Regions from separate parts of the Pseudarthrobacter sp. TE9888 genome, predicted to be linked through region 3. Evidence: riboswitches for the same ligand, from Rfam matches in the RefSeq annotation. Region 3 holds a riboswitch; each other region holds the start of a gene.

Region 1 (10,227 bases), 1.8 Mb from region 3:
GGCAAGCAGAACCTGAGCCTGAAAATGATCCAGCGGCTGGAAAACATATTTGACCGCAGCATCGTGAACGTGGGCAAGCCGAAGATGACGCACCTGCGGGTGGAGGGTGGCCGCACCCTCTCCGGCGCCGTGGACGTCAACAGCAGCAAGAACGCCGGCGTGGCCCTGCTGTGCGCCAGCCTGATCAACCGGGGCACCACCGTGCTCCGCCGGCTGGCCCGGATCGAGGAAGTCAACCGCATCGTCGAGGTGCTCACCAGCATCGGGGTGGAGTGCACCTGGCTTAACGACACCGATCTCCGCCTGCGCCGGCCCGCCGTCCTGGACCTGGATGCCATGGACGTGGACGCTGCCCGCCGGACCCGCAGCGTCATCATGCTGCTCGGCCCCATGCTGGACGAGTCGCGGGAGTACCGCCTGCCGTATGCCGGCGGCTGCGACCTGGGCACCCGCACCGTGGAGCCCCACATGCAGGCTTTGCGTGAGTTCGGCCTGTCGGTGGAGGCCACCGCCGGTTTCTACACCGTCCAGGCCCCGGCCGCGGACGCCGAGGACCGTTCCTTCGTCCTCACCGAACGGGGGGACACCGTCACCGAGAACGCGATCATGGCCGCGGCGCACCGGTCGGGAACCACAGTGATCCGCAACGCCAGCCCCAACTACATGGTGCAGGACCTGTGCTTCTACCTGCAGATGCTCGGCGTCACCATCGAGGGTGTGGGCACCACCACCCTGAAGATCACGGGCCGGCCGGAAATCGACGCGGAGATCGAGTACTTCCCCTCCGAGGACCCCATTGAGGCCATGAGCCTTATCACGGCAGGCATCGTCACCAACTCCGAGGTCACGGTCCGCCGGGTCCCCATCGAGTTCATGGAAATCGAACTGGCCACGCTGGAACAGATGGGCCAGAACCTTGAAGTCTCGGGCGAATACATGGCCCGCAACGGCCGCACCCGCCTGGTGGACGTCACCACCAAGCCCTCTGAGCTGCGTGCCCCCGAGGACAAGATCCACCCCATGCCGTTCCCCGGGCTGAACATCGACAACCTGCCGTTCTTCGCCGTGATCGCTGCGAACGCCCACGGCCAGACCATGATCCACGACTGGGTCTACGAAAACCGGGCCATCTACCTGACGGAGCTGAACCGGCTCGGCGCGCAGGTGCAGCTCCTGGACCCGCACCGGATCTATGTCAACGGGCCCACCAAGTGGCGCGCCGCGGAGGTCGGCTGCCCGCCGGCACTGCGCCCCGCCGCCTGCCTGCTGCTGGCCATGCTGGCCGCGCGGGGCGTGTCCGAGCTGCGCAACATCTATGTCATCGAGCGTGGTTACGAGGACCTGGCGGAGCGCCTGAACACCATTGGCGCCAAGGTGGAATACTTCCAGGACTAGGAGACTGCTGAACTAAGTGCTTTGTAGGGCTGGTCCGTGGCGTTCGCTGTCGGGCCAGCCCTTCCTTTTGTGGGTTGGGGTTTCTGGGGTTGAAGTATTTTGGGTGGTTCCGGGCTTTTGGTGCCTGTGGCCGGGTAGTGGGTGTTGTTTTGGCTGGCTGTGAGAGGCCTGGTCCTGGTTTCCGGGTTCAAGCGATGGCCCAGGATCCCTGTTCCGCGGTGAGTCCGAGCTTCAGGAGGCGGCGGAGGTTCAGTCCCGCGATCCGTAGCTGGAGCCAGGCGTTGTTCCGGTTGATGCCGCGATGGGGAACGCGTCGGTTGCCGCGGGTGAGCCATGCGATGGACCGCTCGACCATGGGCCGGTGGGTGCGGTAGTCGTCCTGGAAGGCCGGGTTCTTGGCGCGTTGGCGGTGTTGCCGTTGCAGCGCGTCATGTTCGTGGAGAACGATTTTGCGTCCTCGCGGTGAGGTGGTGCATCGGTGCCGGAGGGGGCAGCCTGTGCAGGCGGCGCCGAACGTGACCCGTCGTTTGGTGGTGATGTTGCGGGTGAGTCCGTGCGGGCAGGTCATGGTGCCGGCTGCTTCGTCGACGGTGAAGTCATCGAGGGTGAATCCGCCTTCGACTGCTGGGCGGAGGGGCCATGGTTTGATCACCGGGGTGTGGCCGGCACGGGTGAGGGCGGCGAGCATGTCCCCCGTGCCGTAGGCCGAGTCGGCCAGGACGTCCAGGCTGGTGCCGGCGATCGTGGAATCCATGCCGATCAGCCGGGCACCGACGGCCCCGTCGCTGTTTTCCGGGCCGGAGGCCTTGGTCAGTTCCGCGGCGGTGATCAGCCCGGTGTCGGGTTCGATCACGATGTGGGCCTTGTATCCGTCCTGCTGCCTGGACTGGGTCTTGTGCGCATGCCGGGTGTCGGGGTCAACGGTGGAGATCATCCGGTCCGGGGCGACCTTCCGGGCGATCCGCCATCGCCCGTCGGTCCCGTCGGAGTCCTCGGCCGGTTCCACGTCCTGCCCGGCGACCAGGGCCAGCAGAGCGTAGGCATCAGCAGCCTTTCCGTCCAGCGTTTCGGGGTCGACCGCGGCCAGCAACGCCAGGGCGTCGGTGACCAGCGCGGAGATCAGCCCGTCTTTGGCGTCCTGGTCATCCCAGGCGATGTCCGGCTTACCGGTGCGGATGTAGTCATAGCCCGTGGCGTGGGCGGTCACGAGTTCTTGTCCGCCCGGGATGTCCCGGCCGAAGCGGCGGACCGCGGCGATCAGCTGCGTGATCGTGTCCTGCCTGGCGACCGCGTCGTTAAGGACCGTTGAATCCACCGCTCTGCGGCGCTTGCCCGTCAAAGCCCCGGTTTCCGCGACGACTTTGGCGATGGCTTCCATGATCCGGTGCGGATCCGACGAGGCGGCCAGCCGCTTTCGCCAGTACGTCAGCGTGCTCGGATGGAACGCGGTATCGGTCAGCCCGTAGCCGCAAGCGGCCTTCCACCTCAGATCAAAAGTCAACGCCTCGGCGGTTTCCCGGTCAGAGAGGCCCTGCAATGCCTGCAGCACCAGCACCGACCCGATGACCGGCGCCGGAACCGACGGCCTGCCCCGCCGCGACGGAAACAAATCCTCCATCATCGAATCCGGAAACAACCGCCCCCGATGTTTGGCCAGAAAAGCGAAAACACTGCCCGGAGCCAACAACTCCCCGGCCAGTGCCTCCACATCCAAATACCCTCGTTGCGCGTCCTCGCGTCCCTGCATATGACAAGTCTTAACCACCAGACCCACCAGTCCAGTCGACGCGCCCCACATCCGCCGATTAGTTCAGCAGTCTCCTAGGCATTCATCCTTCGTCATGAAGTGCGGCGCCCCTTCGAATGCCAGGCGGGCGCGGCAGAATATTCGTATGCGTACATTCGGCGTCGAGGAAGAACTCCTGATTGTTGATCCGGAGTCCGGGGAGCGCCGCTTGCCCTGGCCGACGCCCTCCTCGCCAGCCACCGCGTGGCAGCGGACGATGCTCCCGCGGAGCTGGACGGCAGGCATGCCGGCAACCAGGCGGATTACGACGACGAAATGGGCCTCAGTGCCGAGCTCAAGCTTGAGCAGATCGAGACACAGACCCGGCCGTGCACCGATTACGGAAGCCTGCTGGAGCAGATCCGGGCCGGCCGGGCGCTGGCGGACCAGGCAGCCCAAAAGCACGGGGCCCGGGTTGCGGCACTCGCCACCTCTCCTGTGGCGTCGCCCAGCCACACCACGCCGGACCCGCGCTACGCCAGGATGCTGGAACGCTTTGGCCTCACCGCGCAGGAACAGCTGACCTGCGGTTTCCACGTCCACACCTTCATTGAATCGCCGGAAGAAGGCGTGGCCGTCCTGGACCGCATCCGCGACAAGCTGGCGGTGCTCACGGCGCTGAGTGCGAACTCGCCGTTCTGGAATGGCGTCCCCACCGGCTTCGAAAGCTACCGCACCCAGGCCTGGAACCGCTGGCCCACGGCGGGCCCGGCAGGCATTTACGGAACGTACCCTGCGTACCGCCGGGTGGTGACACGGCTGCTGGACAGCGGCGTCATGCTCGATGAGGGCATGCTGTATTTCGACGCCCGGCTCTCCCGGAACCATCCCACGGTGGAAGTGCGGGTGGCGGACGTATGCCTCCGTGCCGAGGACGCAGCCCTCATCGCCGTGCTGGTCCGCGCCCTGGTGGAATCCGCCGGCCGGGAATGGCGCGACGACGTGGATCCTGCTCCCGCACCCACCGTCCTGCTGCGGATGGCGTCCTGGCAGGCCAGCAGTGCCGGGCTGAGCGGCGAACTCCTGGACTTCGGCAACTTCAGGCCCGCGCCGGCCGCGGATGTGGTCCGTTCCCTGGTGGACTACCTGGCGCCCGTCCTGGCTGAACAGGGCGAGCTGGCCCTGGCCCGGCAGGGGGTGGAGGACATCATTGCCCGCGGGACAGGGGCCGCTGAACAGCGCCGCGCCCGTGATAAGGCCCTGGCCGGGCAGCCGCCCGAGGACATGGGATTCGGTGCCGTGGTGCGGCAGGCCGTCCACCTGACGATGCGCGACGCGCTGGACCTGTCAGACGTGGCGGACACCCCCGAGTTGCTGCGCGTGCGGCAGGCCTAGCGGAGCAAGGATCGAGGCGCCGTTTCCGCTTCGACGCGCAGATTCCATCCCGCTGCGCGCATACGGGGCGCGCCATGGAATCTGCGCGTCATGAACAAAGAGCCTAGATCTGCTTCAGCGCCTGCTCGAGGTCGCGGAGGAGGTCTTCCGGGTCCTCGAGCCCCACCGAGAGCCTGACCACCCCGTCACTCAGGCCGATCGCGGCACGCCCCTCCGGGCCCATGGCGCGGTGGGTCGTGGTGGCCGGGTGCGTGATCAGGGATTTGGCATCACCGAGGTTGTTGGAAATATCGATGATCCGCAGCCCGTCCAGGAGGGCGAATGCCGCTTCCTTGCCCGAGCGCCCGCCGGTCGGGGCCAGTTCGAAGGTCAGGACCGTTCCGCCGGCACTCATCTGCTTCGCGGCCAGCCCGTACTGCGGGTGCGACTTCAGGAGCGGATATTTCACCCAGCCCACCGCCGGTTGTTCCTCCAGCCACTCGGCGAGGCGCAGCGCGGTGGCAGACGAGTGGTTGACGCGCAGGCCCATGGTCTCCAGGCCCTTGGTCAGGACCCAGGCGTTGAAAGCGGAAAGCGCGGGGCCTGTGTGCCGCATCAGCTGCTTCACCGGTCCGTCGATGAATTCCTTGGTGCCCAGGATGGCGCCGCCCATTACCCGGCCCTGCCCGTCGATGTGCTTGGTACCCGAGTAGACGATGACGTCGGCGCCGAGGTCCCCGCAGCGCTGCAGCAGGGGAGTGGCAAAGACGTTGTCCGCCACCACGGTGGCACCGGCCGCATGGGCCAGTTCGCTGACGGCGGCGATGTCCACGATCTCCTGCATGGGGTTCGACGGCGACTCGAAGAACACGGCAGTGGTGGGCTTGGACAGGGCTTCGCGCCACTGGTCCAGGTCCGGGCCGTCCACAAAGACCGTCTCCACACCCCAACGGGGCAGGATCTCGTTCAGGACCACGAAGCACGAACCGAACAGTGACCGGGCGGCCACTACGCGGTCGCCGGCAGCCAGCAGGGCACCCAGCGCGGTGAACACGGCGGACATGCCCGACGCCGTCGCAAAGCAGGCTTCGGTGCCTTCCAGCAGCCTGAGCCGCTCCTGGAAGGTGGCCACGGACGGGTTGCCGTAGCGGGAGTAGACAAAGCGCTCGTCCTCGCCCGTGAAGGCGCGTTCGGCTGCCGCAGCGGATTCGTAGACGAACCCGGAGTTCAGGAAGATGGCCTCGGACGTTTCCTGGAAGTTGGAGCGGTCCAGTCCTCCGCGGACTGCCTGGGTATCGGGGTTCCAACCGGGGGCGTCTGGGTTGAAGGTCACTTAGTTCTTTCCGAGGTTGGTGGGGAGGCCGCGGTTCTTCCAGCCGTTGACGGTGCGTTCGCCGTAGCGGTCCGGCTCGCCTTCGAAGCCCTCCAGCACGCTGTACGCGGTGAAGCCGGCCTGGGTGGCGGCCGTTGCCGCCGCGATGGACCGCTGGCCGGAGCGGCACAGGAAGAGCAGTTCCGCCTGGGGATTCTCCGGCGCCTGCGCCTGGAGGTCCTTGACGAAGTCGGGGTTGGGGATGCCGCCGGGGAAGGTCCACTGGATGAACAGTGGATCGTTGTCAGTGGCCTTGGTGTCCGGGATGCCGATGTGGGCCCATTCGCCCTCGGTGCGGACGTCAACCAGGATGGCGCCCTCCTCCAGCTTGGCCCATGCTTCCTGCGGCGTCAGGTCTCCTGCGTAGCTCATGCGTGGCCCTCGCCGTCGAAGTCGCCCTCAAGGTCGGCGTCGAGCCGGTCCACCGCGGTGGCGACGGCGGCATCGGCTGAGGCGATCGCGGCCGGAAGGACGATTGCCTGCGCCACGATGACGCTGGTGCCGTTGAAGGTTGCCGCCGGGCTGCCGTGCAGGACGTAGCCGTCGGCGAGTGCGGCGGAGATCCGCTCGCAGAATTCACGGGTGTCCGCGCCGGTAATCAGGCGGTAGGACAGTCTTTCGTCAGGGGCGGGTGCGTCGGACACGACGGATCTCCTTCTTTCACGCTTGCAGCTCGAATCGGTCGATATGCCGAGTATTCACCTGAGGCACCCCGCCGCGAAAGGGAGGGTTGCCGACCGGCAAGTCAGGGCTTGGCGCCGGTACTCATTACTCCCCAAAAACGTAACACCTGCCGCGCCCAGCCGCATCGCCGCCGTCGTCATGTTCCGTCATTGAGCTGCCCGCCACGCGGCGCGGGGACTGCCGCGGACCGATAAAGTTCTTACGGGGGGCGCCGCCCCGTATCCAGAGCAATGAGTACCGGGGGGTCCTTGTCAGCATGCGGGCACACGTATCGCACCACCACGCCGCCATCCGGCGTCACCGTCCGCGTTCCGCTGCGGCCTTCCTGGCCGCCGTTTTCATCGCCCTCCTGGCAGTGGTGGCCCCGGCGTCCCCGGCGCAGGCGGCCGGACCGACACCGGACAAGGGCAAACCCTGGCTGGGGGCGGTCCTCGAATGGGGTGAGGACACGGCCACGGGCTTCAGCGACCGGCTGGGCGCAAGCCCGGCGCTCTTCGGCCACGACATCACCATTCCGTACCGCGAATCCGAGCGGAATGACATCGAGGGCTTCCTGCAGCAGACCGCAGCCAAGGGCGCCCACGCCTTGCTCACGGTCAAGCCGTCGGTGCCGCTGGACCAGCTCGGCACCGCGGAGGCGGAAGCGTTCGCAGCGCAGGTGCATGACCTGACCTCGGGATTCAAGGGCCAACTCCTGGTCCGCTTCGCCCCTGACATGAATGCCAGCTGGGTGGCCTGGGGCCAGCAGCCGGCCACGTACCGGCAGGCCTTCCAGGCCGTGGCGGCAGCCTTCAAGAAGGACGACGGCGGCCGGGCCACCATGGTGTGGGCGCCGTACGTGGGGAAGGACTACCCCTTCGACCGGAACCGGAATGCGCCGCAGCCGGGAAGCGACGGGTTTGCCCTTTTGGACACGAACGGGGACGGAACCTGGAACGGAAGCGACAGCGCCTACGCTCCCTACTACCCGGGCGACGACGCCGTCGACTGGGTGGGGCTGGCGTCCTACCATGACGACACTGCCGGAGCGGCGGCCGTCAACTCCCTTCCGCATGCGGGCGAACTTGAAGACATGCTGACGGCCTCCGGCAGCGAAAACTTCTACGGCACCTACGCCGAAGGACGCAATAAGCCCTTCCTGCTCCAGACCTCGGCGTTCTACAGCCCGGCGTCCGGCGGGGCGCCCGAGCGGGACATCAAGACGGGCTGGTGGGACCAGGTAGTGTCAACTGCCACCTCTCCCGCTTTCGCCGGGACGGCCGCCGTGGTGTGGGACGAACGGACCAGCACGCGGGACACCGGCGTTGCAAGCATCAGCTGGCTGCTCACGGGAAGCCCGGACATCGCCAAGGCCGCCCTGGACCGGCTGAAGGCATCGCCCATGGTCACCGGCCCGGTCACGGACGTGACGTCCGTAGGCACGTACGTCCGCGCCAACACACTTACGGGGGTGGCCGCGTGGACTGTCGCTGCCGCCATGGTCATCCTCCTGGTGGCACTGTGGCAGGTCCCGCGCCGGATCACCGCCGCCACGTCCTGGAGCTACCACGATCCTTCCGCCAGGGATTCCCGGGTGGACCTGCTGCGCGGAATGGCCATTGTCTTCGTGGTGGTCAACCACCTGGGCTTAGCCTCGCTGTTCCAGCTGCTCACCCAGGAGGCGGTGGGTTTCGTGTCAGGCGCTGAGTTGTTTGTCCTGTTCTCCGGCCTGGTGGTGGGAATGGTGTACGGGCCCAAGGCCAAGGAGGATTTCGGCCGGGTGGTGGACCTGACGTCCCGCCGGGCCGGGAAGCTCTATGTCACTGCCCTGGCGGTGCTGGTCGGCGTCTTCCTGCTGTCCCTGCTCCCGTTCTTCCACACCGAGGCCCTGACCACGTTCGTGGACCAGGGAACCGGCGGCGCCGGACACAGCGGCGCGGGACGGACCTACGACCTCTACGCGGGCATGTCCTCGCTGTTCCAGTTCCCCGTGCCGCCCCAGGTGCTTCCGGCCATCGTGCTGCTGCAGTTCGGGCCCTGGCAGTTCAACGTCATGGGCCTTTACGTGGTGCTGCTGCTGGTCAGCCCCCTGATCCTCGCCGCCCTCAACCGCGGTAAGGCCATCTGGGTGTTGCTGGCGTCCTTCGCTGTGTATGCGGCCGGGGCGGTGACCAGGTTCCGGCTCCTGCCGTCGCAGTTCGAGGACTCGTTCCCCCTGCTGGTGTGGCAGGTACTTTTCGTCCTAGGCCTGGTTGCCGGCTACCACCGCCGCAGCATCGTCGCGTGGCTCGCGGCGCACACTTGGGTGGTGGCCGCCTGCACCGCGGCGGCATTCGCACTGGCCTTCCTGTCCTGGGGCAACCCGTACCTGGCCAACAACTACGACGTCCGGCTGGCGCTCATGCCGGATGCCACCTACCGGGCCATGTATGACGCGCTGTTCGGCCGGACCTACCTGGCGCCCGGCCGCCTGCTCAACGTCCTGGTCCTGGTGGTAGCGGCCTACGCCTTCCTCAGCGCCTACTGGAAACCCGTACAGCGGGCCCTGGGCTGGTTCCTGATCCCGCTGGGCCGCGCCACGCTCTACGTGTTCATCATGCACGTGGTGCTGATCGCCGTCGTAGCCAACATCCCGGCGCTGCAGCAGCAGAGCATCTTCCTCAACACCGCTGCCTACGCCGTGGTGCTGGGCCTCCTGTGGGTGATGGTCCGGACCAGGTTCCTATTCCGGATCATCCCCACCTAGGCGGAGCAGCCACGTCGGCAGGAGGGGCTGCCCGGGCATGAAAAATGCTGCGGCACAAAAGTGCCACAGCATGTAATCCTGGGGGACCGGGTGCCCGGCGCCGCACTGGCAAGCCGTCGGGCTTAGACCAGCCGGGGATAGCTGCTCATGATGTAGTCCGCCGCGGCGGGTCCCTTCATGCGCAGCCCGTTGCGACGGGCCGAGACCCGGTGCTTCATGGCAGCCCAGAAGCTGGACTCGGTGCCGGCCCGCTGTTCGTTGACGTAGCACCAGCTGGTGTACAGCCCATACAGGCGGTCGCGGTCGAGGCTCGATTCGGAGGCCTGGTCGGCGTAGGTGGCTTCTTGGAGGAAAAGGTCAAACTGCGAATTGGCCATGTCGGCGTCCCTTCGCTCGGTGCGTGGTGCCGCCGGTAGGCTACAGCGGCGAACCTCGATGCCCTGCACAAGGTGGCAAAGGATTATGTAGTCGCCTTCCCGGAATTCCGGGGGAAGCACAGGTGCTGTCACCACAATGTCTACGATGTAGACTTTACCTGTAGACCAGATATGAGGCAACCGTCCCGTTTACCTCGGGAGGGGGCCGCAGTGAGGACCTCCACATGACTTCCACCAATACTTCCGGCCCCGGCTCGCCCAAGCCGAGGCTGAGCCGGGAGATCGTGCTGGCCAAGGCCCTGGAACTTGTGGACGCCGAGGGCCTGGACGCGCTGACCATGCGCCGCCTTGGGCAGGAGCTTGGCCGGGACCCCATGAGCCTGTACCGCTACGCCCAGAACCGTGCAGCCTTGCTGGATGGAGTTACGGAGTTGGTGCTCAACCAGCTCCGCATCCATCCGGAAGACCCGGACTGGAAGGCCCAGTTGCGCAAGATTGCCCATGGCCTGCGAACACTGGCCCTCCAGCACCCCAACATTGTGCCGCTGCTGGTCACCCGGCCCCTGTCCACGCC
Region 2 (10,227 bases), 920 kb from region 3:
GGCGCGCATCGCCGAGGAATCCGGCTTCGAGTACGCCCTGACCCAGACCCGGTACGCCGCCTCCTACGGCGCGGACAAGCAGCACGAGGCGACCTCGTTCAGCCTGGCCCTGCTGGCCGCCACGGAGCGCCTGAAGGTCATCGCCGCAGTGCACCCCGGAATGTGGCACCCCGGCGTGCTGGCGAAGTACATCATCACTGCCGACCACATCTCCAACGGGCGTGCCGCCGTGAACATCGTCTCGGGCTGGCTGAAGAGCGAGTTCACCAACTTCGGCCTGGAGTGGCTGGAGCACGACGAGCGCTACGTCCGCACCGAGGAATTCATCAACGTCCTGCGCGGCTTGTGGACCGAGAAGGACTACAGCCAGTCCGGCAAGTACTACAACATCACCGACTTCACCCTGAACCCGGCTCCCGTTGACGTACCAGGCCGGGCGCACCCGGAGATCTTCTTCGGCGGAAACTCGACGGCGGCCCAGGCCACCGCCGGCCGCGTGGCGGACTGGTACTTCTCCAACGGCAAGGACCTTGAGGGCTTCAAGGAGAACATCGCCGGGGTGGTGGCCGCTGCCGGCGAAACGAGCCGCGGCACCGAGGGGCGGCTGGCCGCTCCCCGGTTCGGCCTCAACGGGTTCGTCATCGCCCGCGACTCCGAAAAGGAGGCCCGGGACACCCTGCGCGAGATCGTGGAGAAGGCCCACAAGCCAGCAGTGCAGGGCTTCCGCGACGCGGTGCAGGAAGCAGGCGCCTCCACCAAGGACGGCAAGGGCATGTGGGCCGACTCCACGTTCGAGGACCTGGTCCAGTACAACGACGGCTTCAAGACCCAGCTCATCGGCACCCCGGAACAGATCGCCGAGCGCATCGTGGAGTACAAGAAGATCGGCGTAAACCTGTTCCTCACCGGCTACCTGCACTTCCAGGAGGAGGTGGCGGCGTTCGGCCGCGACATCCTGCCGATCGTCCGGGAGCTGGAGGCGGACCTGGCCCGCAGGAACGGCACCGAACTGGACCTGTCCGGAACCCCGGTTGCCGCCGAAGCCGTGGCTGTCTGATGGCTGAACGCACCTTCGGGTTCCGCACCCGCGCCCTGCACGCCGGCGGCACCCCCGACGCCGAGCACGGCGCCCGCGCCGTACCCATCTACCAGACCACGTCCTTCGTCTTCAAGGACACCAACGACGCCGCCAACCTGTTCGCGCTGCAGAAGTACGGCAACATCTACTCCCGCATCGGCAACCCCACCGTCGCGGCGTTCGAGGAGCGCATCGCGTCCCTCGAAGGCGGCATCGGAGCGGTCGCTACGGCGTCGGGCATGGCAGCGGAGTTCATCACCTTTGCCGCCCTGACCCAGGCGGGTGACCACATCGTGGCAGCCTCCCAGCTGTACGGCGGCACCGTGACCCAGCTCGATGTCACCCTGCGCCGGTTCGGCGTGGACACCACCTTTGTTGCCGGAACCGACCCCGCCGACTATGCCGCGGCAGTGCGGGAGAACACCAAGGCGATCTTCGTGGAGGTGGTGGCCAACCCGTCGTCGGAGGTCCAGGACCTGGCGGGGCTGGCCAAAGTGGCACACGACGCCGGGATCCCCCTGGTGGTCGACGCCACCTTGAGCACGCCGTACCTCGTGCGGCCGATCGAGCACGGTGCCGACATCGTGATCCACTCCGCTACGAAGTTCCTGGGCGGCCACGGCACCACACTGGGCGGCGTGGTGGTGGAAAGCGGCCGGTTCAACTGGGGCAACGGCAAGTTCCCCACCATGACCGAACCCGTGGCTTCCTACGGCAACGTCTCCTGGTGGGGCAACTTCGGCGAATACGGCTTCCTCACCAAACTGCGCAGCGAGCAGCTGCGCGACATCGGCCCGGCGCTGTCGCCGCAGTCGGCGTTCCAGCTGCTCCAGGGCGTCGAGACGCTGCCGCAGCGGCTCGACGAGCACCTGAAGAACGCGCGGGCCGTGGCCGAGTGGCTCGAAAACGATGACCGGGTGGCCTACGTCAACTACTCCGGGTTGCCCTCCCACCCGCACTACGACAGGGCACGGAAGTACCTGCCGCTGGGCCCGGGATCGGTCTTCTCGTTCGGGGTGAAGGGCGGGCGCGCCGCGGGGCAGAAGTTCATCGAGTCCCTGCAGCTGGCTTCCCACCTGGCCAACGTGGGTGACTCCCGGACCCTGGTGATCCACCCCGGCTCCACCACCCACCAGCAGCTCAATGCGGCACAGCTGGAATCCGCGGGCGTGCCGGAGGACCTGGTCCGCATCTCAGTGGGCCTCGAGGACATCGAGGACATCCTGTGGGACCTGGACCAGGCACTGACCGAGGCGTCCAGCACGCTGGTTGAGCCTGTCGAAACCCAGGCTTTGACCGGTTCAGCCAAGGATTCCTGCACGATCGGAGCAAACGCATGAGCACCGCCGAACGTACCTGGTCCGGCCCATCGGCACCTGAGCGGCTGGCCCTGCTCCGGCAGGCGAAATCCATAGCCATTGTTGGAGCCTCTGACAAGCCGTCGCGGGCCAGCTACTTCGTGGCCACCTACCTGCTCTCCTCCACCCGCTACAAGGTGTACTTCGTGAACCCGGTGGTCAAGGAGATCCTGGGGCAGCCCACGTACGCCTCCCTCGCGGACCTGCCGGAGAGCCCGGACATCGTTGACGTGTTCCGCAAGCACGACGACCTTCCGGGCGTCCTTGACGAGGCCGTGGCCGCCGGCGCCAAAACACTCTGGCTGCAGCTGGGGTCCTGGCACGAAGGCGTCGCGGCAGGCGCGGAAGCCGCAGGGCTGAACGTGGTGATGGACCGCTGCGTGAAGATCGAGCATGCACGCTTCCACGGGGGCCTGCACCTGGCCGGTTTCGATACCGGCGTGATTTCCTCCAAGCGCCAGGTCATGGCCTGACCAGCTGCTGAAGATGACAACAGCGGGTCCGTTCAACGGGCCCGCTGTTGCTGTTTCGACTATTTCGCCGGAGATGTGGGCTTCGGAACGTTTCCCTGCCCCGCGCCCTGGGGACCTGCCTGGCCCTGGACCACTCCGGCGGCGGGTTTTGCCGGCCCGTTGGCCGCACCTGCCGCTGCGGCCGCAGTCTCTGAAGCCGGGGTGCCCGCCTTCCCCTGGTTTGCGGCGGCTGGTCCTGCCGGCACTTCTTCCGCCGCAGCTCCCTGGCCGTCCCTGCCGCGGCCGGCTCCGTTGCCCTGCGGGACAGCCCCTGCCCCGGCAGGCGTACACATCCCGCCGGCTGCTTCGTGGTTGACCGGGCCGGCACAGTGCGGCGTGCCTGTGTGCACATGCCCCGTGTGCCGGGGAGCTCCGTCGTGGTCCGGCAGGAGGCGGGAGGCAAGGTTGGCGGCGTCGCTGGCCCCACCGGCCGCAGCCTCCGGGCCTGCGGCAAGTTCCCCGTCGGAAGCCAGCCTGGGAGCACGGTAGCCGTAGCCCGCGGCCGACGGACCGCTCACCGAATTGCTCCAGGGCGACAAATCCTCCAGCAGTTGCTCCACGGGGCTGCTCCCGTGAGGTGTGGAGCTGGCGGCTACCCCGCCAACTCCCAGCCCCATTCCGGCCACCAGCACAAGCCCCAGCGTGGTGGGACGGTGCCTGCGGCGGCGGCGGGCCAGTTCATCGGCGGGAGGCTCATCGTCCTGCCCAACTTCACGTTCTCCGGCTGCGGCATCGGGCGCGCCGCCGGGTACGGGGCCCTCCCCGAGGATGGGCCCGGCTGCCGTGAGCAGTGCAGCGAGCTCCCCGGTGGGCTCGGGCGTGGGCACGGACGCCAGGGCGCCCAGCGAATGGAGGGCCCCGCGAAGGTCCGCATCCAGTTCGAAGCCGACGTCCTGCAGCATGTCGTCGACAAGGGCGGCAAGGTTATCCTGGGCAGGCGTCATGGCGCGAGGTACTCCTTCACTGCGGCAAGTTCCCGGAGTTTCAGCAATGCGCGCCGCTGCAGCTGCTTCACCGAACCAGCGCTCTTTTCCATGGTCTCCGCCGTCTGTTCCACCGTGAGGCCGGCCACCAGGCGCAGGGACAGAACGTCCCGCTGGTCCTGGGGCAGCCCGTCCAGCAGCCTGAGGACTTCCCGGGGTTCGATGCGCTGCAGGGCTTCCTTCTCCGCCGACGTGTCCTGGCGCTGGTCGAGCTCGGGCTCGAAGGACAGCTTGACCGGAGTCCGGCTCTGGCGGCGGTGGTCATCCACCATCCGGGCGTGGGCAACAGAGAAGATAAAGGTCCGCAGCCCCGACTCCCCTCCCCGCACGGTACCGAGACGTGGCAGCACGGACAGGAACACTTCCTGCATGGCGGCCTCCGGATCCTCGACTCCCCGGGCCGTGAGATAGCCCAGAACCTGTGATGCGTACGTCTTATAAACCAGGCTGAAGGCAGCGGTCCCGGAAACTGGCTGGCCCGGGGCCTCGTCTGTCTGTGCATCGGTCACTGACGTGGTGCTTTCCGTCAAGAAGGGTGGTGGCAGGGCAGCGTTCAGTACATCCGGAACGCTGCCCTCACTTTACCCGCCAGTAACCGCACAGCCCGAAGCGCCACGGCCGGGGCCAGTGACGGGCGAAGCCTGGGCGGCCACCCTTGCGGAAAGATAAAAGAGCCGGCCTGGAACGTGATGGGGGACAGGTTCCAGGCCGGCGCTTCATAGAGGTAATCGCTCCGGCTGCCCGGGGGGTTACGCCTTTTCAAAAAAAGTTCGAAATCTTTTTCAGCGGGTTGCTGTCCTGGTCCAACGGGGCACACTGGCGTGCCTGCGGGGTGCCCCTGCCAGCACGAAGGCGTGCACCAGGGCGGGCGTGCGCTCCTCGCCGCATACGGGTACGACGGCGGCGGGAAGCTCCGCCGGCAAAGCGGCAGCAGCTGCTGCGGGTACGGGCGCGGGACGGGAGACGGCCCCGGCGGGACAGAGGTCGGTCACCAGGCCGGTTCCGGCACATTCGCGAACCGCGGCTATCCCCGCCACCACGGCGGCTTTGTCCTCAAAAGGGCCGGAGACGGCGATCACGGCCCCGTCCGGAGCCAGGAGCCGGAACCGGAAAAACGAATCAGCGTCGACGAATGCTTCAAATTTTCCGGCCATGACGATCCTTCCTTGGGCACCAGGTGGTACAGACGAGTCTGGCGGCGGCACCGGAAGCCTCACAAGACCGCGCGCGTTAAGCCTGTGTAAATTCGTTTTCCGCCGCCAAAACAAGCGGCAGGCCACCTGCAATAGGTGGCCTGCCGCCGTCGTAATCCCCCCGTTTCGGGAGGAGTCGTCAGTCGTTGATGAGGTCGTTCACCACGATGGTCTGGTCCCGGTCCGGGCCAACGCCGATGGCGGAGAACCGGGTTCCGGAAAGCTTCTCCAGCGCCAGGACGTAATTGCGCGCGTTCTCCGGCAGGTCCGCCAGCGTCCGGGCTCCGGTGATGTCTTCGGTCCACCCGTCGAAGTACTCGAAGATGGGCTTCGCGTGGTGGAACTCGGTCTGCGTCATGGGCATCTCGTCATGCCGCACGCCGTCGACGTCGTAGGCGACACATACCGGGATCTGCTCGATGCCGGTGAGGACGTCCAGCTTGGTGACGAAGTAGTCCGTGAAGCCGTTGACGCGGGAGGCGTGGCGGGCCAGGACCGCGTCGTACCAGCCACAGCGGCGGGGACGGCCGGTGTTGACGCCGAATTCGCCGCCGGTCTTCTGCAGGTAGACGCCCATCTCATCGAAGAGCTCCGTGGGGAACGGGCCGGCACCAACGCGGGTGGTGTAGGCCTTGATGATGCCGATGGAGCGGGAGATCCGCGTGGGGCCGATGCCGGAGCCCACCGAGGCGCCGCCGGCGGTGGGGTTGGAGGAGGTCACGAACGGGTAGGTGCCGTGGTCCACGTCCAGGAATGTTGCCTGGCCGCCCTCCATCAGGACAACCTTGCCCTCGTCCAGCGCGGAGTTCAGGACCAGGGTGCTGTCGATGACCAGCGGGCGGAGCCGCTCGGCGAAGGACAGGAAGTACTCCACGATCTCGTCCACCACCACACCGCGGCGGTTGTAGACCTTGACCAGGAGTTCGTTCTTCTGCCGCAGCGAGCCTTCCACCTTCTGGCGGAGAATCGATTCGTCGAAGACATCCTGGACGCGGATGCCCAGCCGGGCCACCTTGTCCATGTAGGCGGGACCGATGCCGCGGCCGGTGGTGCCAATGGCCCGGCTTCCCAGGAAGCGTTCGGTCACCTTGTCCAGCACCTGGTGGTAGGGCGCCACCAGGTGGGCGTTGGCGGAGACCCGCAGCTTTGAGGTGTCGGCGCCGCGCGCCTGGAGTCCGTCGATTTCCTGGAAGAGGGCCTCCAGGTTCACCACGCAGCCGTTGCCGATGACGGGAACGGCGTTGGGGCTGAGAATGCCTGCCGGCAGAAGTTTGAGTTCGTACTTTTCACCGCCTACGACGACGGTGTGCCCGGCGTTGTTGCCGCCGTTGGGCTTGACGACGTAGTCAACACGGCCGCCCAGCAGGTCGGTGGCCTTGCCTTTTCCTTCGTCGCCCCACTGGGCTCCTACGATCACAATTGCTGGCATGGGATCCTCCCCCATTCGTTCGGGCCGCCCGGGCCCGGCCACCAGGTGGCAGGCCCATGCAGCGCCGTTCATGAGAATGCCCCGAACAGACCGGCCTTCGCACAGCCGCAGCACGGCGCAGCGAAGCAAGAGTTCCGGGGCTCTTACCACCCAAGTTTAGCCGATAGGGCACTTTGTCCACTGTTGTGGCCCGCCACAAAACAGGCGCGACACAAAGCGGCGCAGACTTGCCCCAAGGCGGGTCTCTCCATTTATCTGAGAGTGAACCATCCGGAGCGGCCGAGAGACCTGGCTCGATGACGCCGCAGCAACCACGGTCCAGCAGGATTCCTGCGGGCCGAAGGTGCTACTGCCAGGACCGATGGAAAGGAAGATTCCAGCATGCCCCTGAACACCGACCACATCCGCGTCACCCACGCCGGATCGTTGCCCCGCACCCCTGAACTCATCGCCGCCAATGCCGCCAAGGAAACCGATGGCATCACCCCGGAATTCCTGGACCTCCTTGAAACCTCCGTGGTGGATGTGGTCCAGCGCCAGAAGGACCTCGGCATCGACATTCCCAACGACGGCGAATACGGGCACACGATGGCCAACTCCGTGGACTACGGTGCCTGGTGGAACTACTCCTTCGCACGGCTGGGCGGCCTGGAGCCAACCAACGTGGACCGCTGGGCCGATGCCCAGGTGCACCGCTCCTCCCCCGGCAACATTGTCCTGACTTCCTTCCCCGACCGGCGCGACCGGCAGGCGTTCAACGAGGCCTACAACGACCCCTCCTCGGGCATCCTGTCCCACCGCAAGAGCGTGACCCAGCCCAAGATCGCCGGACCCCTGACCTACACGGGCCAGGACCTGGTGGCATCGGACATCAAGAACCTGAAGACCGGCCTCGCCGCCGCCGGGTTGTCCGACGGCTTCGTAGCATCCCTCTCTCCCGGCTCCTGCGCCCGCGTGGCCAACGAGTACTACAAGTCGGATGAGGAACTTGTCTACGCCTGCGCCGATGCCATGCGGGAGGAATACAAGGCCATCGTCGACGCCGGCCTCACGGTGCAGCTCGACGATCCGTCCCTCGCCGAGAGCTGGGACCAGATCAATCCCGAGCCCAGCCTGGAGGACTACCTGAAGTTCATCCAGCTGCGCGTGGAGGCCACCAACTGGGCCCTCCGCGACCTGCCGCAGGAACAGATCCGGCTGCACGTCTGCTGGGGTTCCTGGCACGGCCCGCACACCACGGACATCCCGTTCGCCGACATCATCGGCTCGGTGCTGCAGGTCAACGCCGGCGCTTACTCCTTCGAGGCAGCCAACGTCCGCCACGAACACGAATGGCGCGTATGGGAGGACACCAAGCTCCCCGAGGGCAAAATCATCATCCCGGGCGTCGTGTCCCATGCCACCAACGTGGTGGAACACCCTGACCTCGTTGCCGACCGCATCGTCCGTTTTGCCGACGTCGTGGGCCGCGAAAACGTCATCGCCTCCACCGACTGCGGCCTGGGCGGCAGGGTGCACCCCCAGATCGCCTTCGCCAAGCTGGAGGCCCTCGGCGAGGGCGCCCGCCGCGCCACCAGCCGCCTCTGGTAGCTGCAAGAGGCGAAGCGGGAACCCGCCGGTTCCGTGCCCTGGCTGAGTCAGGTGCACGAGACCGGCGTTTCGTTTCCCGGGGCTTGCTAAACTGGGTAAGGCCGACCAGGAATCGGCCCACCCCAATCAACCGCCGCTGATGTGTCGCGCCCCCGCGTGCCCATTTCCGTGGCGGCAGCAACGCCAATCCCCGCAGGAGACCCAGCACTTCATGACAGCCCTGGCCCCAGAAACATTCCACGAACAGCTCATGAGCCGCCGCTACGAACCCAGCGTTGCAGCCGTCAACGAACTGTGTGATTCCCTGCAGGAGGCCAAGCCCGGAACCGTGGTGCCCTATGTGGACCCGATGCATGACGTCGACGAATGCCGCATCATCAGCTTGTTCTCCAACATCGGCGAGGCAGACCCGTCCGGATTCATCACGGCCGGTGACCAGGACGCGGCTACCCGCATGCTGGGGCTCCAGTGGAAGCTGGGCCTGCGCCCCGAGTTCGTGATGCCGTGGAACGTCCACCCCTGGCACGTCACCGGCGAAGCCAACGGCAAGTTCACCCCGGACCAGATCCAGGCGGGCCTGAAGCCGCTGCTGAAGTTCCTGGCCCTGGTGCCCCGTGCCTCGGTCATCGTGGCGCATGGAACCGAAGCCAACCGGTTGGCCAATGCTCTCCTGAAGACCGAAGTTCCGCTGCTGTGGCGCCGCGGCCTGAAGACCTACAAGGTGCGTTCCCTCAGCGGCCGTGCTTTCGCCGGTTCCCCCGCGCGCCAGGAGGAGTACCTCGAGGACATGCGCGCGGCCTATGCCGACGCCATGGCCCGCACAGGTATCGCCCGTAAAGCCTAGGGTTTCGGCAGGCTCAACCTACGACGACGGCAGGTCACCTTCCTTGGGAAGGTGACCTGCCGTCGTATTATTCGAATCTAGCCCTCGATGGCCGCTTTCGCGGTGGGATCCGAGTCGTTGAGGAACTTTTCGATCCGCTCCGGCTCGTCGGCCTCGCCGATGGCCGATGACGCCCGGCCCAGGGAGTAGAGCGCGCGCAGGAAACCGCGGTTCGGCTCGTGCTCCCACGGGATGGGACCAACGCCGCGCCAGCCGTTGCGGCGCAGCGCGTCCAGGCCCCGGTGGTAGCCAACCCGGGCGTAGGCGTAGGAGTCGATGGTGCGTCCTTCTGTCCACGCCTCCTCAGCCAGCACGGCCCAGAGCAGCGAGGACGTGGGGTGCTTTTCCACCAGGTCCAGGGCCTCGTGCCCGGCCTCCAACTGCGCGTTGACCTCAGTCTCGGCGGGCAGGAGCGTGGGCTCCGGCCCCATCAGGTTCTTGCGGAACTCATCCGACATCTAGAAGGTCTTTCCGGCCGAACCGAGCTGCTTGGTGGCTTCCACCACGCGGGCTGCCAGGCCGGCTTCGGCGGAGGCGCCCCAGACACGGGGGTCGTAGGTCTTCTTGTTGCCCACTTCGCCGTCAACCTTCAGGACGCCGTCGTAGTTCTTGAACATGTGGTCCGCCACCGGACGGGTGTAGGCATACTGGGTGTCGGTGTCGATGTTCATCTTGATCACGCCATAGGAAACGGCGTCGGCGATTTCCTGGTCGGAGGAGCCGGAGCCGCCGTGGAACACGAGGTCGAACGGGTTGTCCTTGCCGATCTTGGCACCCACCTGGGCCTGAATGTCCTTGAGGATCTCCGGACGCAGCTTGACCCCGCCGGGCTTGTAGACGCCGTGCACGTTGCCGAAGGTCAGGGCGGTGATGTAGCGGCCGTTCTCGCCGGAGCCGAGGGCGTCGATGGTCGCCAGGGCGTCTTCCACCGTGGTGTAGAGCTTGTCATTGATGGCGTTCTCGACGCCGTCTTCCTCGCCACCGACGGTGCCGATCTCCACCTCGAGGATCATCTTGGCGGCGGCGGTGCGGGCCAGCAGGTCGCGGGCGATCTTCAGGTTCTCCTGCAGGGTCTCTGCGGAGCCGTCCCACATGTGGGAGTTGAACAGCGGGTTGCGGCCGGCCTTCACCTCAGCCTCGGAGGCTGCCAGCAGGGGCAGGACAAAACCGTCCAGCTTGTCCTTGGGGCAGTGGTCCGTGT
Region 3 (10,227 bases):
ATCTGAACGATCCGTTGAACACCACCGCGATCGTGCTCAAACGCCTCGCCCGCCGCTACCGCGCGCTGGACCAGGAACTGGCACTGATCGACACCGAACTCGATGCGCTCGTCACCGCCCAGGCGCCCATGCTCCGGGACCTGCGCGGGGTCGGAACCGACACCGCCAGCCAGCTACTGGTCACCGTTGGAGACAACCCCGAAAGAATTACCACCGAGGCGAAGTTCGCAGCCCTCGTCGGCGTCGCGCCGATCCCGGCCTCGTCAGGGAAGACTACCCGCCACCGCCTTAGTCGCAGCGGAGACCGGCAGGCCAACAAAGCGATCCACCACATCGCACTCGTTCGCATGAGCTGTGACGCGCGCACTAAAACCTACGTCAGCAAACGCCGGCAGGAAGGCAAAACCAGCAAAGAAATCATCCGCTGCCTCAAACGCTACATCGCCCGCGAGATCTACGATCAACTGCTCCACCCGCACCCCGCGCCCGCAGCCGGGGAACTCCGGGCCCTACGCACAGCCAAGAACATCACCCTCCAGAGAGCCGCCGACACCCTTCACATCTGGCCCTCAACACTGTCCAGATTCGAGCGCGGACTCACCTGCGACGACCACTTCTTCCAACGCTACTCAGACTGGCTCCACACCAATTGACAGCTATAGGAGCATCATTCAAAGTGTGCGCGGTTCACGCTGGCGCCCTGGTAACGGCGCAGGGGGCACCTTTTTAAGTGAATTCGGCCGCCATTGGGTGGTGACGCCGTTGTCACCACCCAATGGCGGCCGAAGTTTGCCCGGGCACACGCCGGGGACCTCCCCGAAATGGTCCGGGGAGGAACGGGGGAGGGTCAGATGGTGACAGCTCCGTTGGCGGTCTCAAACGTGACCGAGAGGATGCCTGGGGTACCGTGCGGGGCCACCCACTCCACCGCAACGTCCTCAAGCGGCTTCTCCACGGGCTCGCCCAGCCACTCGGTAACGCGCGAGGCGGAACCGGCGATGGTCAGGCAGCTCATTTTGAGGTTGCTCTCGTACGCGTGGGACGGGTGGAGAGAGGGATCGCCCTCCCACTTGAGCATGTACGGCACCTGGGGATCGGCGATGAGGCCCAGGATGCCAATCTGCTTCCAGACCAGCTCGCGGCCGTCCGGGAACTTGCGGTTGCCGTTCACGGCGGCGCGGCCCAGGCGTTCCTCGAAGGGGGCGAGGTCGTCCACTTCGACGCACCAGCCCATCCAGCCGCCACCGGCAGCGGAGCGGGCACGTACGGCCTGGCCGAACGGTGCCTTGTCCGACGCCGGGTGGTCCAGGACCTCGACGACTTCGAGGTACTTGTGGCCGGCCAGGGGGATGATCATATTCCGGGTTCCGAAGCGGGGGTGGACGCCACCCTTCACTGCCTCAACGCCGAGGGCAGTTGCAATACGTTCGGTAGTGGCCGCGAGGCCATCGTGTTCACAGGCGTAAGAGACGTGATCCATGCGCATGCGAACATCTTGGCACTTTGTGATCGGGCTCTCAGCTAAGGATACCCTTACTGGCATTTCGCGTGGTCTTGCCCCTGTGCAAATGCCCCGGGGCAAGACCATGTTCGTCACAATGCTGTCCACGGCAACCGTCAGGTTCCTAGACTGGGCCCAGGTCATGAGTGCCAGCGCCAAGCCCCGGCTCGCTGGCCGGCAACCCTCCATCCGCGGTGGGGTGCCCCGGGTGAAGACCTGGCTCTCCGGCAACAGCCGGGAGCAAGCGCGGCCCGCACTGCTGGTGAGCATGCCGGGCCCATGTCAAAGGAGATTTGGATGTCCAACGGTTGGTCTTTTGAAACCCGCCAGATCCATGCTGGCCAGGAGGCGGACAGCGCAACAGGGGCCCGCGCCCTGCCTATCTACCAGACCACGTCATTTGTGTTCCCGAGCGCCGAAAGCGCGGCCAACCGCTTCGCCCTGGCCGAACTTGCACCCATCTATACGCGCATCGGCAATCCCACCCAGGATGCCGTCGAGCAACGGATCGCCAGCCTTGAAGGCGGCCTGGCGGCATTGCTGCTGAGTTCGGGGCAGGCTGCGGAGACCTTTGCAGTGCTGAACATCGCTGAGGCAGGCGACCATATCGTGGCCAGCCCCAGCCTTTACGGCGGAACCTACAACCTGTTCGCCCACACCTTGAAGAAGTTCGGCATCTCGGTGACCTTCGTGGCTGATCCTGACAACCTGGACCAGTGGCGCGACGCCGTGCAGCCCAACACCAAGCTTTTCTTCGGTGAAGTGGTGTCCAACCCGCGCCAGGACGTCCTGGATATTGAAGGCATCTCCGAAGTGGCCCACCAGGCCGGCGTGCCCCTCATCGTGGACAACACCCTTTCCACCCCATACCTGATCCGCCCCTTGGAATGGGGCGCGGACATCGTGCTCCACTCGGCCACCAAGTACCTGGGCGGCCACGGCTCGGCCATCGCCGGCGTCATCGTCGATTCCGGCAGGTTCGATTTCGGCAAGGACCCGGAACGGTTCCCCGGCTTCAACACCCCGGACCCCACCTATAACGGCCTGGTCTATGCACGCGACCTTGGCGAAGGCGGCGCGCTCGGCGCCAACCTCTCCTACATCCTCAAGGCCCGGGTGCAGTTGCTGCGCGACCTCGGCTCGGCTGTCTCGCCCTTCAATGCGTTCCTGATTTCCCAGGGCCTGGAGACGTTGAGCCTGCGGGTGGAGCGCCACGTTGCGAACGCCACGGAAGTGGCGCGCTGGCTCGAGGCAAGGGACGACGTCGAATCCGTCGCCTACGCGGGGCTGCCGTCCAGCCCGTGGTACGAGCGAGGCCGCAAGTACGGGCCCAAGGGAACGGGCGCCGTCGTCGCCTTCAACCTGGCCGGCGGCGCGGAAGCCGGCAAGCGCTTTGTCGACGCCCTGGAGCTGCACTCGCACGTGGCCAACATCGGCGACGTGCGCTCCCTGGTCATCCATCCGGCGTCGACCACGCACAGCCAGCTCTCACCGGAGCAGCAGGTTGTGGCCGGGGTGCACCCCGGCCTGGTCCGGCTTTCCGTTGGGTTGGAGCACATCGACGACATCCTGGCTGACCTGGAAGCAGGCTTCCGGGCCGCCAAGGGCACCGAAGGGGCTTAAGGAACGACGCCGGCCCCCATGAGAGAGATGCCGGCCCGCCAGTAAGGAGGCCGGCAGGGGGCGCAGCAAGCCGGGAAGTCACAACCAGTCATACTCTTGGCCAGGAGCGGGGGGTGTTTCGTACACTCGAACCAGGTCATGAGTGCCAGTGACAGCCCCGGCTTGCTGGCCGGCAACCCTCCATCCGCGGTGGGGTGCCCCGGGTGAGGACCTGGCCTGCCGGTCAGACGACGGCAGGCAAGCGCGTAGAAGAGGTCTTGCCATGACGGTTACCGTCGCCCGAACCACCATCCCTGAACATGGAATCGTCCGTTACGCCTCCATTGGGGGTCTGGAACTCGAAGCCGGGGGATACCTCCCGGATGTGACCCTGGCCTACGAAACCTGGGGGACGCTCAACGCGGACGCCAGCAATGCCATCCTGATCGAGCACGCTCTGACCGGCAGTACCCATGTGACCCGCGGCGACACCGACGAAGAGGGCTGGTGGGAGCAGCTGGCCGGCCCCGGAGCTCCCGTGGACACGGACCGCTTCTTCGTGGTGTCCATCAACATCGTGGGCGGCTGCTACGGATCCACCGGCCCGTCCTCGCCCGCGCCGGACGGTAAACCCTGGGGCTCCCGGTTTCCCCTGGTCACGCTGCGCGACAGCACCGTTGCCGAAGCCCGGCTCGCGGACCAGCTGGGCATCAAGGACTGGTTCGCAGTCCTCGGCGGATCCATGGGCGGCGCACGGGCCCTGGAATGGGCCGTGACGTACCCGGAACGGGTGCAGCGCTGCGCCGTGATCTCCGTGGGAGCCGCCAGTACTGCCGAGCAGATTGCCTTCGCGCAGGCGCAGACCCTGGCCATCCGGCAGGATCCCCACTTCAACGGCGGAGACTACTACGGCGGTCCGTGTCCGGAGGAGGGGCTGGCCCTCGCCCGCCGGATCGCCCACATCACCTACCGGTCCGCCGCGGAGCTGGAAGGCCGCTTCGGCCGGGAGCCCCAGGCGCCGGAGTCGCCCCTGCAGGGGGAAGTGTTGGCCTCCCGGGGCCGCTACCAGGTGGAAAGCTACCTGGACCACCAGGGCAACAAGCTGGTGAAGCGCTTCGATGCCAACAGCTATATCGCCCTGACCGAGGCGCTGATGAGCCACGATGTCTGCCGGGGACGGGGAACCCTGGCCGAAACCCTGGCCGCCTCCACGGCGCGGTTCTTCGTGGCCGCCGTCGACTCCGACCGGCTCTATTTCCCGGCGCAGTCCCACGAACTGGCCCGGGCCCTGCCCGGGGACGTGGATGTCCATGTCATCCAGGCGCCGATTGGGCACGACGGATTCCTGACCGAAATCGGGCAGCTGGGCGGCCAGCTCCGGAGCAGCTTCCTGGTCTAAACCCCCGGCGAACAGCCGGCAATGTGCATTCCTGCAGATGCCTTCTGCACTCATCGGCGTTGAGGTTGCCCCGCGGGCAGACCATACTCATCGAATCCGGCTTTCGTGGTGTGCATCACATCCGTCTGCCATTGACTGGTCCCCGTGGTGTCGACGACGACGCCGAAGGAGTTCGCATGAGTACGGAAAGCTCCGCCGCAAGGCGTACAGAGGAAACCGACGTCAAGGCCTCAGGCCTGAAGAAAGTGGTGACGGCGTCCATGGCCGGCACGGTCGTGGAGTGGTACGAGTTCTTCCTCTACGCATCGGCCGCCACGCTGGTGTTCGGGAAGGCCTTCTTTCCCAACGCCGGCACCGAACTGGACGGCATCATCGCCGCCTTCCTTACCTATGCCGTCGGTTTCGTTGCCCGTCCCATCGGCGGCATCGTCTTTGGCCACTTCGGAGATAAGTTCGGCCGGAAGCAGCTCCTGCAGCTGAGCATCATCCTGGTGGGGGTCTCGACCTTCCTCATGGGCTGCCTGCCCACTTTCGGGCAGATCGGCTACTGGGCGCCCACGCTGCTGGTCTTCCTCCGGTTCGCCCAGGGCTTTGCCGTGGGCGGGGAGTGGGGCGGCGCGGTACTCCTCGTCGCCGAGCACAGCCCCAGCAAGTCCCGCGGCTTCTGGGCCAGCTGGCCGCAGTCGGCGGTGCCGCTGGGCAACCTGCTCGCCACGGCCGTGCTGTTCGTCCTCTCCTCCACACTGACGCAGGACGCGTTCCTGGGCTGGGGCTGGCGCGTGGCGTTCTGGCTGTCCGCCGTCATCGTCATCATCGGTTACTACATCCGCACCAAGGTCAACGACGCCCCCATCTTCCTGGAGGCCCGCAAGGAAGTGGACGCCGGCCACAAGGGCTACGGCGTAGCCGAGGTGTTCCGGCGGTACCCCCGCGGCGTCTTCACCGCCATGGGCCTGCGCTTCGCGGAGAACATCCTCTACTACCTGGTGGTCACGTTCTCCATCACGTACCTGAAGACCGTGGTGCAGGCCGACACCACGCGGATCCTCCTCCTGCTGCTTGTTGCCCACGCCGTCCACTTCTCGGTGGTCCCCGTGGTCGGTAAGCTGTCGGACCGGTTCGGCCGCAAGCCCGTGTACATGGCCGGCGCCGTCATGGGTGCCACCTGGGGCTTCTTCGCCTTCCCCATGATGGACACCAAGAACGACTTCGTCATCCTGGCGGCCATCATGATCGGGCTGGTTTTCCACGCTTTCATGTATGCCGGGCAGCCGGCCATCATGGCGGAAATGTTCCCGACCCGGATGCGGTATTCCGGCGTCTCGCTCGGCTACCAGGTGACGTCCATCGTGGCGGGTTCCCTGGCACCGATCATCGCTGCCTCGCTCCTGGGCACCTACAAGTCCTCTGTACCGGTAGCGGTGTACCTGCTCATCGCGTGTGCCATTACCGCCGTCGCGGTCTTCTTCCTGAAGGAAACCCGGGGCATCTCGCTGCACGATGTTGACGCCGCCGACGCCAAGGGCACGGCAGACCTGCTCGCGGCCAGCAGGAAGTAGGCCCATGAAAGCCGCCGTCCTCTACTCCACCGTTCCCGCCCCGGCCGCAGCCGGGGGAAAGCAAAGCTACGCCGAGTCCCGGCCGCTGCTGGTGCAGGAGCTGGAACAGCCGGAGCCGCGAGCCGGTGAGCTCGGAGTTTCCATCACCTACTCGAGCCTGTGCCATTCGGACCTTTCCGTGGTGGACGGTTCCCGGGTCCGGCCGCTACCCATGGCCCTGGGACACGAGGCCGTGGGGCGGGTGGTGTCCGTGGGGGACGGCGTGGCCGACGTGTCCGTGGGCGACCATGTGGTTCTGGTGTTCGTGCCCAGCTGCGGCCAGTGCCGCTCCTGCCTGGCCGGCCGGCCGGCGCTTTGCCACCGGGCAGCTGAGGTGAACGGATCCGGTGACCTGCTCCATGGTCCGGCACTGTTGCGGACGCCGGCGGGGGAGCGGATCAACCACCACCTGGGCGTTTCCGCCTTCGCTGATTACGCGGTGGTTGCGCGGGAATCAGTGGTGGTGATTGACGACGACGTCCCGGACACCGTCGCGGCGATGTTTGGTTGCGCCGTGCTCACCGGAATGGGAGCAGTGTTCAACACCGCCGCAGTTGGCACCGGCCAGTCCGTGGCAGTGTTCGGCCTGGGCGCCGTGGGCCTGTCGGCCGTGATGGCGGCCCGCCTGGCAGGGGCCGCCAGCGTCATCGCCATCGACCCCAACCAGGGGAAGCACCAACTGGCCCGCGACGCCGGGGCCACCGCGGTGGGGACGCCGGAGGACGCGGGGCGGCTGATTGAGGAAGCAGCCGGCGACGGCGTCGACGTCGCCATCGAAGCGGTGGGCTCGGCCGCTGTGATCGCGTCCTGCCTGGCGCAGGTCACCAGGGGTGGCGCGGTGGTCTCGGTGGGCCTGCCCCACCCCTCTGCAGAGTTGACGGTACCGGCCCTGCAGTTCGCCGGGGCCGGCAAGCGGCTGCTGGGCTCCTACATGGGTGACGCCGTTCCCGCGCGGGACATCCCCAAGTACCTGGCGTACTGGCGGGAAGGGAAGCTGCCGGTCGAGCTGCTGCACACCGACACCCGGCCACTCAGCGAGATCAACGAGGGCCTGGACGCGCTCGCAGCGGGGCAGGTAGTGCGGCGGCTCTTCCGGGCCTGAACTGTCAGGCCTGACCCGCCGCACCTAACCCGCCGTCACCGCTGCTGGCCGGCTCACCCGGCCAGCAGCACCGAGCGCTCCTTCACCTCGTCCTTCAGGGCAGCGATCACTGCCTGCACGCGGGCCGAGCGGAGCGACTCCGGCCTTGCAACGGCCCAGATGGGCAGCTGGCGCTCGAAGTCCCCGGCAAGGACCGGGACGAAGTCGTCACGGTCCGCCACCATGAAGTTGGGCAGCAGTCCAATGCCGGCGCCCTGGCGCACCGCTTCGACCTGGGCGAACACGCTGGTGGCCTGGAAGCTCGTCCTGGGCGTCGGAAGCTGCGATGACCACCGGGGCCCAAGCTCCGCCACCTGGAGTGCAGACTCCACGTAAGAGACGAACGCATGCTGCCCCACGTCGTCGAGCGTTTCCGGCAGCCCGTGCCGCGCGGCATAGCCGTGGCTGGCGTAGAGGCGCAGGTAGTAGTTACTCAGGAAGATGGTCTGCGCTGTGCTGACGTCGGCCCGGCCCACCACGATTTCAAGGTCCACGCCTGACCGGTTCTGGCTGACTTTCCGGGTGGCGCTCAGCATTTCGACGTTCAGCTGCGGGTTCTGCTGCTGGAGCCGCACCAGCGACGGGGTGACGAACACGGCTCCCACTCCGTCGGTGGTGGCGACGCGCACCAAACCGGCCAGGGTGCTCTGGTCCTGGCTGATCAGGCCCGAGAGGGAGCCAATCGTGTCCTCGATTGTTTCCGCCGCCGCGACAGCGGCTGCGCCGAGCTGCGTCAACTCCCAGCCGTGCGGGCTGCGTTCCAGGGTCCGGCCGCCCAGTTGTTTGTCCAGGGCCAGGATGCGGCGGGAAATAGTGGTGTGGGTGGTGCCCAGGGTTTCGGCCACTGCGTTGAACCGGCCCAGGCGCGCCACGGTCAGCAGGATGAGGAGGTCGTCGGGGCTGGGCAACCGTCTCGAGTCCACGCGTGACCTTCCTTGTGTGTGCATCAATGCACAGAGCGTCTGTGTTTTTTCCCCTTGATTGCACTCTAGCAGGGTGTGATCGTAGACACAGGCATGCCGGCAGATGCCGGAATGGAAGCAAAGGAGCTTACGCATGGCAGTTATCGGATGGATCGGCCTGGGCAACATGGGCGGCCACATGTCGGTGAACCTGGCCAATGCCGGGCACGATGTGCGCGGCTTCGACCTCAACCCCGCGGCACTGGCAGCCGCTGAGGCAGGCGGTGTCAAACGGGCAGCGAGCATCGCTGAAGCAGTGGACGGTGCGGACGCCGTCTTCACCATGCTGCCCAAGGGCGAACACGCCCGTGCCGTCTACCTCGGGGACGACGGCGTGCTGGCGCACGCGGATACCCGGACGCTGCTCATCGACTCCTCCACCATTGACATTGCCTCCGCGCAGGAACTGCACGACGCCGCTGCTGCCGCCGGCTTCCGCTTCGTGGACGCCCCGGTGTCCGGCGGAATGAGCGGCGCGGAAGCGGGGACCCTGACCTTCATGGTGGGCGGCGAAGAGGGTGCCGTCAAAGACGCCTCGGGCTACATCGGGCCCATGTCCGGAAACATCATTCCCACGGGTGGCCCCACCACTGGCCAGGCGGCCAAGATCTGCAACAACCTGATGCTCTTCATCAACCTTGCCTCCACGGCGGAGGGTGCTGTCCTGGCTGACCGGCTGGGCCTGGACAAGCAGGTCTTCTGGAACATCGCCTCGGTCTCCTCGGGGGACTCATGGGCGCTGCGGACCTGGTACCCGGTCCCCGGCGTGGTGCCCACGGCGGCCTCGAACAACGACTTCGCACCCACCTTCACCACCGAGCTTGCCAACAAGGACATCGGCCTGGCCATCAGCGCCGCCGAGGACACCGGCACGCCCCTGGAAATCGGCAAGCACGTCCAGCAGCTGTTCCAGCGGCTCATTGATGCCGGTGATGCGGGCAAGGACTGCTCCATGATCATCAAGCTCGTGGACGGCTCGCTCCAGCCAGCCGACCAGGCACCGTCCAACTAACCACGCCGCCGGCACCGCAGGAAAAGAGACTCCCTTGGAAACCATCCCGCACTACATCAACGGCGCGCGCGTCACCGATGCCGACCGCTTTGGCCCGGTCTTCAACCCCGCCACAGGCCAGCAGGAAAAGCAGGTGGCCCTCGCCTCCACAGCCCGGACGGAGGAGGCCATCGCGGCAGCCCGCGCCGCGCTGCCGGAATGGCGCGCAACCAGCCTGGCGAAGCGGACCACCATTTTCTTCAAGGTCCGCGAGATCCTCACCCAGCGAAAGTCCGAGCTCGCGGCGATCCTCACCAGCGAGCACGGCAAGGTCCTCTCCGACGCCGAAGGTGAAATTGCCCGCGGCCTGGAAAACATCGACTTCGCCACCGGCCTGTCCCACATGCTTAAAGGCGAACGCTCGGAGCAGGTCTCCAGCGGCATCGACGTCCACTCCGTCCGCCAGCCGGTGGGCGTGGTGGCGTGCATTACCCCGTTCAACTTCCCGGCCATGGTGCCGCTGTGGATGATCGGCAGCGCCCTGGCGTGCGGCAACACCGTGCTGTTGAAGCCCAGCGAGAAAGACCCGTCGGCCGCCGTCTTCATCGCCGAAGCCTTCGCCGAGGCGGGGCTGCCGGCCGGTGTCCTGAACGTGGTCCAGGGGGACAAGGAAGCCGTGGACGTCCTGCTGGAGCACCCTGACGTGAAGGCTGTCAGCTTCGTCGGCTCCACGCCGGTAGCCCAGTCGATCTACAAACGTGCGGCCGAGCACAGCAAGCGGGTGCAGGCCCTGGGCGGCGCAAAGAACCACATGGTGGTGCTTCCCGACGCCGACCTGGACATGGCCGCCGACGCTGCGGTTTCCGCCGCGTACGGTTCCGCCGGCGAACGCTGCATGGCCGTCAGCGTCCTGGTGGCCGTCGGAAACATTGCCGACGACCTGGTCAAGGCGATCTCCAGCCGCATGGCAGACCTGAAGATCGGTGCGGGCACCGACCCGGCGTCCCAGATGGGTCCCCTGATCACCGCGGAG

What was found. Region 3 has a riboswitch for S-adenosylmethionine ahead of metX (homoserine O-acetyltransferase MetX). Riboswitches for the same ligand answer to the same signal wherever they lie in the genome.
Region 1: linked by a shared signal. The riboswitch ahead of ACZ9J7_RS05520 (DUF1737 domain-containing protein) and the one ahead of metX (homoserine O-acetyltransferase MetX) in region 3 are both predicted to bind S-adenosylmethionine.
Region 2: linked by a shared signal. The riboswitch ahead of ACZ9J7_RS09890 (cobalamin-independent methionine synthase II family protein) and the one ahead of metX (homoserine O-acetyltransferase MetX) in region 3 are both predicted to bind S-adenosylmethionine.

The regions. Positions count from the first base shown of each region.
Region 1 is NZ_JBWBRD010000002.1:1,046,558-1,056,784, reverse strand. Features, by position in the region: gene ACZ9J7_RS05545 (UDP-N-acetylglucosamine 1-carboxyvinyltransferase) at 1-1,395, shown strand, start outside; gene ACZ9J7_RS05540 (IS1182 family transposase) at 1,583-3,142, opposite strand; partial or broken gene ACZ9J7_RS05535 (glutamate--cysteine ligase 2) at 3,288-4,516, shown strand; gene ACZ9J7_RS05530 (O-succinylhomoserine sulfhydrylase) at 4,620-5,828, opposite strand; gene ACZ9J7_RS05525 (rhodanese-like domain-containing protein) at 5,829-6,239, opposite strand; gene ACZ9J7_RS05520 (DUF1737 domain-containing protein) at 6,236-6,511, opposite strand; SAM riboswitch class IV at 6,525-6,640, opposite strand; gene opgC (OpgC domain-containing protein) at 6,808-9,276, shown strand; gene ACZ9J7_RS05510 (hypothetical protein) at 9,399-9,653, opposite strand; gene ACZ9J7_RS05505 (TetR/AcrR family transcriptional regulator C-terminal domain-containing protein) at 9,878-10,227, shown strand, end outside.
Region 2 is NZ_JBWBRD010000002.1:1,967,887-1,978,113, reverse strand. Features, by position in the region: gene sfnG (dimethylsulfone monooxygenase SfnG) at 1-1,057, shown strand, start outside; gene ACZ9J7_RS09920 (O-acetylhomoserine aminocarboxypropyltransferase/cysteine synthase family protein) at 1,057-2,418, shown strand; gene ACZ9J7_RS09915 (CoA-binding protein) at 2,415-2,909, shown strand; gene ACZ9J7_RS09910 (hypothetical protein) at 2,969-3,892, opposite strand; gene ACZ9J7_RS09905 (RNA polymerase sigma factor) at 3,889-4,440, opposite strand; gene ACZ9J7_RS09900 (YegP family protein) at 4,714-5,085, opposite strand; gene ACZ9J7_RS09895 (adenylosuccinate synthase) at 5,264-6,553, opposite strand; SAM riboswitch class I at 6,817-6,921, shown strand; gene ACZ9J7_RS09890 (cobalamin-independent methionine synthase II family protein) at 6,935-8,143, shown strand; gene ACZ9J7_RS09885 (uracil-DNA glycosylase family protein) at 8,355-8,987, shown strand; gene ACZ9J7_RS09880 (DUF3151 domain-containing protein) at 9,065-9,484, opposite strand; gene fbaA (class II fructose-bisphosphate aldolase) at 9,485-10,227, opposite strand, start outside.
Region 3 is NZ_JBWBRD010000002.1:2,887,316-2,897,542, forward strand. Features, by position in the region: gene ACZ9J7_RS13880 (transposase) at 33-653, shown strand; gene ACZ9J7_RS13885 (VOC family protein) at 848-1,486, opposite strand; SAM riboswitch class IV at 1,640-1,754, shown strand; gene ACZ9J7_RS13890 (bifunctional o-acetylhomoserine/o-acetylserine sulfhydrylase) at 1,799-3,124, shown strand; SAM riboswitch class IV at 3,259-3,374, shown strand; gene metX (homoserine O-acetyltransferase MetX) at 3,387-4,502, shown strand; gene ACZ9J7_RS13900 (MFS transporter) at 4,679-6,061, shown strand; gene ACZ9J7_RS13905 (zinc-binding dehydrogenase) at 6,066-7,202, shown strand; gene ACZ9J7_RS13910 (LysR family transcriptional regulator) at 7,256-8,188, opposite strand; gene mmsB (3-hydroxyisobutyrate dehydrogenase) at 8,298-9,215, shown strand; gene ACZ9J7_RS13920 (CoA-acylating methylmalonate-semialdehyde dehydrogenase) at 9,250-10,227, shown strand, end outside.